Actomonas aquatica: one gene and its partner. The protein of the gene in region 1 interacts with the protein of each later gene in a pairwise test. Links are inferred from orthologs where the notes say so. Each region holds a gene or a part of one and is shown on either strand. Other genes may lie near its edges.

Region 1 (3,191 bases):
TAGATTTTGACGTGCGCGAGCAGGGCCTGCTCTTCGGCTTCCGGCAGGGGATCGCCGTCCACTTCGAGGATGCGGCGAGCCAAGGGTTCGAGCTGTTCGGCGGGTATCTCCACTTTACCGATGCCGTCCCGCCATTGGATGACGGGCAGGCCCCATTGCTTGTTCTCCAGCACAACGTCCGCGAAGGCCTTGCGCATGGCTCGCATCGAGCGGCGAGTTTCTTCGTCGAACCTTACGGCGGCGGGGTCTTCAACCGCGGTGTTGTGGGTGGGACCGGACATAAAGCTCACGCTGGCAGATTGTTCGATGATGGCAAGGCGACCGGCATCGACGATTTCAAGGTGGCGGTCACGTTCGCGGGCGATGAGGTGCGGTTTTCCCACGGTGTTGTCGTAGAGACGCCACTCGTCCAAGAGCGGTCGGTAAAGCAGAGCGAGGTTGCGGATGCCGAGCAGAAATCGCCGTTGTTGAACCTCTTCGGGGATGTGGTGCCCCCCTTTGCGCACCCGCTGCGCGACGCGATCACGCGTGATGCTGAGATCGGGGATCCACAGAAAATCCAAACGGATGGAATATCCGGCCGCTAGCGCTTCACGTAGTAGGGCGGCGTGAGCTCGGCCGGACAAGGTGGTTTCGAACGAGAAATCTTCTCGGCGAGAGATCAGATAGCGAACGCGGTCGAGCATGATGCGACCGGCGGCGAACGACGCCGCGTCCGGTGCGAATGGAGAAAGACCGGCCGCGATGAGGTCGGCGTTCACGAACTCGTGACAACGCATCTCCTGAGGGAGAAAGCGCTTCACGTAGGTCGTTTTGCCGGCGCCGTTGGGGCCCGCGATGATGAAGAGATTCGGCATCGACGGGCTCCCGGCGTGGATAGGCGACTCTAGCGCTTACAGTGCGTGGATGGCGCTTTTGCTGACGGCCAGGGCGGCTTCCTTTACGGCCTCACTCATGGTGGGGTGGGCGTGGATGGTGCGGGCGAGGTCCTCGGCGCTGCCGCCGTATTCCATGTGCGTGACCACTTCGCTGATGAGTTCACCGGCGTTTTTGCCGAGGATCTGGGCGCCGAGGATTTTGTCGGTCTCGGCGTCGGCGATGATCTTCACAAAACCGTCCGCACCGTCGTTGGCGTGGGCGCGGGCGTTGGCGGCAAAGTTGAACTTGCCGACATTCACCTTCTTGCCCGCGGCCTTGGCGGCGTCTTCGCCCATACCCACGGTGGCGATCTCGGGATCGGTGTAGATGATGGCCGGCATGAGGTCCCAATTGATGTGACCGGCTTTGCCGGCGATCCATTCGGCGACGGCGGCACCGTCTTCTTCGGCCTTGTGGGCGAGCATGGGACCGTCGACGACGTCACCGATGGCGTAGATGCCCTCGGCGGTGGTCTTGAGCTTGGCGTCGACCTTGATGCGCTTCTTGTCGGTGAGTTCGACGCCAGCTTTGTCGAGGCCGAGGCCATCGGCGTAGGGGCGGCGACCGACTGAAACGAGCACCTTGTCGGCGGGGAATTCGAGGGTCTTGCCGTCGCGCTCGGCGGTCAGCACACCGTCTTTGAAACCAGTGACCCTGGCGTTCACCTCGATCTTCAGGCCCTGGGCCTTGAGGATGCGGGTGAAGTTGCGCACGACGTCTTTGTCGGCGGCGCCGGCGATCTGCGGCAGGAATTCCACGACGGTGACATCGGCGCCGAGGCGAGCCCAGACGGAGCCGAGTTCGAGGCCGATGGCGCCGCCGCCGACGACCACGAGTTTCTCGGGCACGGCGGTGAAGGAGATGGCGTGATCGGAGGAGACGATGGTCTCGCCGTCGAATTTGAGGAAGGGCAGCTCGACCGGCGCGGAGCCGGTGGCGATGACGATGTGACGCGCGGTGACCGTGGTGGACGAACCGGGGTCATCGACCCCGGCTACAGCGACAGTCTTGGCGTCGATGAAGGAAGCGGTGCCGTTGAGGACGGTGACCTTGCGGGCTTTGGCGAGGCCGGCGAGACCGCCGGTCATCTTGCCGACGATGTCTTCCTTCTTCTTGAGCATGGCGCCCACGTCGATGGACAGGTTGTCGAGCTTGATGCCGTGTTCGGCGGCGTGGTGTTGGTTGAAGGCGAAGTGCTCGGAGGAAGCGAGCAGCGCCTTGCTGGGAATGCAGCCGACGTTGAGGCAGGTGCCACCGAGGGTGGAACGCTTTTCAATGAGGGCGACCTTGAGGCCGAGCTGAGCGGCGCGGAAGGCGCAGACGTAGCCACCGGGACCAGCGCCGATGACGAGCACGTCGAAAGAGGAGGGAGAAGATTCGGACATGGCTTGCGGGAAAGTAGCGAGTAGTGGGCAGCGAGTAGTGAGTAGGAAAGGTAGCGAGCGGGAGGTGCTCGCTACTCGCTACTGTCTACTCGCTACGGCTGCTGGATCAGAGATCCAGCAGCAGGCGGGCGGGGTCTTCGATGGCTTGCTTCACCTTCACGAGGAAGGTGACGGCTTCCTTGCCGTCGACGAGGCGGTGGTCGTAGCTGAGCGCCAGATACATCATCGGGCGGATGACCACCTGGCCGTCGACCGCGATGGGGCGATCGTTGATGGCGTGCAGGCCGAGGATCGCACTCTGCGGCGCGTTGAGGATCGGCGTGGACAACATGGAACCGAAGATGCCGCCGTTGGTGATGGTGAAGACACCGCCTTCGAGATCGGCGAGGGTGATCTTGCTGTCACGGGCGCGCTTGGCGACCTCCGCGATGGACGACTCGATGCCGGCGAGGGAAAGCTGGTCGCAGTCGCGCACGACGGGGACCATGAGGCCCTTGTCGGTGGAGACGGCCACGCCGATGTCGTAGTAATGGTTCTGGACGATCTCGTTGCCGTCGATGATCGCGTTGACGCCGGGCACTTCTTTGAGGGCGTGAACGACGGCCTTGGTGAAGAACGACATGAAGCCGAGCTTGAAGCCGTTCTTCTTCACGAAGGCGTCCTGATACTTTTTGCGCAGCGCCATCACGCCGCTCATGTCGACTTCGTTGAAGGTCGTGAGCATGGCGGCCTGGTGCTGGGCCTGCACGAGGCGGTCCGCAATCTTGGCGCGCAGCGGAGTCATCTTCTTCCGGGTCTGCTTCGCTTCCCCGGACGAGGATTTTTGAGTTTTGACTTCGGCTTTTGGAGCGGCCGGAGCGGGGGCGGACGCGGGTTTCTGGCTCTTGG
Region 2 (3,204 bases), 340 kb from region 1 along the record:
AAACTCGCCGCGTGGTTGGAAACGCACTACGTGCTGATCCGCGACGTGGGTTCCGGCCGGCTCTACGTTCGCCATCGACAGGACGAAGGCCGCGACCTCACCCGGCCCAACATCCTGCCCGTCACCCTCGAAGACATGCAGGAAACCGAGGCCATGGTCGCCCCGTTCTACCTGCCCGAGTTTCCCGACCACGTGCGTTTCTTCGCCCACGCCCCGGCCCGCTTTGTCCTCGCCGCCCCTCCCCAAGCCCTGCGCCTCTCCGGCACCTTCGGTTTCCGCGACGGCGTCACCGATTCCCCCGAGGGCCACACCGACGGCTGCGTTTTTCGCATCGTGCTGCGGTCAGTCGACCGACCGCCCGTGCTGTTACTCGAACAAACCCTCGATCCCTACAAAGACCCCGCGCGTCGACTCTTGCAGGGCTTCACCGTCGACCTGCCGGCCGACCGGGCCGACAACGCCACCCTCGAGCTCCAGGTCGACCCCCGCGGCAACCCCAGCTTCGACTGGGCCTTTTGGGGCGACCTCGAGTTCGTGCTCACCTTCCCCTGACCCACCCGCTGCTTTCCGCTTTGCACCCGCCCGCGAAACCGCGACCCTGCCCGTCGCATGGATTTCATTCTCGACCGCGACGACGACGCCCCGACCCGCCCCGGCTTCCCGCCCATCGACTTCAAGGCGGAGCTCAATGAGGAGCAGTTCAACGCCGTGACCGCCCCGCCCGGTCCGGTGCTCGTGCTCGCCGGCGCCGGTTCCGGCAAGACCCGCACCCTCACCTACCGCGTCGCCTGGCTCCTCCACCAGGGCATCCCGCCCGGCGAGATCATGCTGCTCACCTTCACCAACAAGGCCTCCAAGGAAATGCTCCACCGCGTGCATGACCTCACCGGCGCCGAAGCCAACCGTTTCTGGGGCGGCACCTTCCACAGCCTCGGCAACCGCGCCCTGCGCATGTTCGGCGATTCCCCCGCCCTCAAACTGCCGCGCAACTTCACCATCCTCGACGCCGACGAATCCGAATCACTCCTCAAACGCGTCGTCGAGGCCGAGCACAAATCCTTCTTCAAAGACAAAACCAACCCGCGCCCCGGCCCGCTCTTCAGCGTGCTCTCCATGTCGCGCAATACCCAGAAGTCCCTCGCCCAGACCGTCGAGGATCACTACCCGCAATACAGCGACATCGCCGTCTCCCTGCCCACCTTCGCCAAGGCCTACGAGGCCACCAAACGTGAACAAAACGTCGTCGACTACGACGACCTCCTCGAGCTCTGGCTCAAGCTCCTCCAGGAGGACCCCAAGGTCGCCGACTACTTCGCCCAACGCTTCCGCCACCTCCTCGTCGATGAGTATCAGGACACCAACACCATCCAGTCCCAGATCGTCGACGCGCTCGCGCCCCACCACCGCATCATGGCCGTCGGCGACGACGCCCAGTGCATCTACTCGTGGCGCGGCGCGAACTTCGAAAACATCATGACCTTCCTCGAGCGGCACCCCGGCGCCCAGCTCCACCGCATCGAGACCAACTACCGCTCCACCCCGCAGATCCTCAACCTCGCCAACGGCGTCCTGCTCGCTCAACCCGCCGGCCGCCACTTCGACAAGGAACTGCGCGCCCACCGCGCCAACTCCCAAAAACCCTACGTCGTCCAGACCATGGACGACCGCGAGCAGGCCGAGTTCCTGATCAAACGCATCCGCGCCCTGGTCGAAGACGAGGGCGTCTCGCCGCACGAGATCGCCGTGCTCTACCGCTCGCACTTCGTCGCCCTCGAAACCCAGCTCGCCTTCTCCCGCGCCGGTGTGCCCTACCACATCACCTCCGGCGTGAAGTTCTTCGAACGCGCCCACGTGCGCGACCTCGTCGCCATCCTGCGTTTCGTCTACAACCCGACCGACGAATCCGCCTGGCAACGCTGCGCCTGCCTCCTGCCCAAGATCGGCGAAAAAGGCGCCTCCAAGATTTACCACGCCGCCCTCGATCACGCCCGACTCATGCAGCAGGACTTCGTCGACGCGCTCACCACCGACGACGTCAAAAGCAAAGTCCCCAAAGGCGCCCGCGACGAATGGCCCAGCTTCTGCGCCTCGCTCAAACAGACCGCCGACGCCATGCGCGACGAGTCGCCGCAGATCACTGTCGAGGTCGCCATCGACGGCTGGTATGGCGACTACCTCAAAGGCGCCTTCGCCGACTACATCGACCGCCTCGACGAACTCGGCGCGCTCGCCGGTTTTGCCGCCCGTTACACCGAGATGCAGGACCTGCTTGCGCAAATCGTCCTGCTCAACGGCGAGACCAGCGATCGCTCCGTCGACTCCGAACAGGACGCCATCCGTCTCACCACCGTGCACCAGGCCAAGGGCCTCGAATACGACGTCGTGTTTGTGATCGGTTGCGCCGACGGCCAGTTCCCCACCCGCCGTTCCATCGAAGCCGGCGACGTCGAGGAAGAGCGCCGCCTCTTCTACGTCGCGGTCACGAGAGCCAAAAACGAACTCTACCTCTGCTACCCCAAAGTCGCGACCAAAGCAGGCCCCGGCGGCATGCTGCTCAGCCCATCACGCTTCCTCCAAGAGCTCCCCCCCGACCTCTACGAGGGCCTCCGCATCAAACGCGCCTACGGCTGGTAGGCGTCGCTCCCCATGAATCTCTCCTCCGACCAAAGCGACGCCTTGTTCGCCACCCTCGCCGCTCGTTTTGAGGCCAACCCACAGCGGCATCCGGGAATCTCTTGGGCCGACGTCACCGCGCAGCTCAACGCCGCCGCCCCGGCGAAACTCACCGCACTCCACCAACTGGAAGCAACCGGCGGCGAACCGGACGTAGTGAAGGTCGATGCCGCGAACGGCGAACTCACCTTCATGGACTGCTCGCCCGAGAGCCCCGCTGGCCGCACCGCGCTCTGCTACGATCAAGCCGGTTGGGCTTCACGCAAAGCCCATCAGCCGGCCGGCAACGTCATCGATACCGCCGCGGCCATGGGGGTTGAGCTGCTGACCGAAGCCGATTACCACCACCTGCAGTCGCTCGGCGCCTTTGACCAAAAAACGTCCAGCTGGCTCGCCACGCCGGCCGACGTGCGCGAGCGCGGCGGTGCCCTCTTCGGCGACCGCCGCTACGGCCGCGTCTTCATCTACCACAACGGCGCCCAATCCTACTACAGCGCCCGCGGCTTTCGCGCCCTGCTCCGAGTCTGACGC

What was found.
Region 2: the proteins of lpdA (region 1) and K1X11_RS07185 interact in binary tests that used the Escherichia coli proteins (3 or more experiments, as listed by UniProt). The link is inferred for Actomonas aquatica from one-to-one orthologs.

The regions. Positions count from the first base shown.
Region 1 is NZ_CP139781.1:2,213,189-2,216,379, reverse strand. What follows is about bases 99-3,052. They hold lpdA (dihydrolipoyl dehydrogenase), read right to left. Parts: upstream 2,304-3,052; coding sequence 894-2,303; downstream 99-893. Other genes in these bases: odhB (2-oxoglutarate dehydrogenase complex dihydrolipoyllysine-residue succinyltransferase), read right to left, coding at 2,410-3,052; K1X11_RS08670 (ATPase), read right to left, coding at 99-857. Also shown: more of K1X11_RS08670, read right to left, coding at 1-98; more of odhB, read right to left, coding at 3,053-3,191. UniProt on the Escherichia coli protein: Lipoamide dehydrogenase is a component of the glycine cleavage system as well as of the alpha-ketoacid dehydrogenase complexes.
Region 2 is NZ_CP139781.1:1,873,557-1,876,760, forward strand. Bases 155-3,121 are described here. They hold K1X11_RS07185 (ATP-dependent helicase), read left to right. Parts: upstream 155-609; coding sequence 610-2,634; downstream 2,635-3,121. Other genes in these bases: K1X11_RS07180 (hypothetical protein), read left to right, coding at 155-552; K1X11_RS07190 (DUF4256 domain-containing protein), read left to right, coding at 2,647-3,121. Outside these bases: more of K1X11_RS07180, read left to right, coding at 1-154; more of K1X11_RS07190, read left to right, coding at 3,122-3,201. UniProt on the Escherichia coli protein: A helicase with DNA-dependent ATPase activity. Unwinds DNA duplexes with 3'-5' polarity. Translocates on single-stranded DNA with 3'-5' polarity. Initiates unwinding more efficiently from a nicked substrate than double-stranded DNA.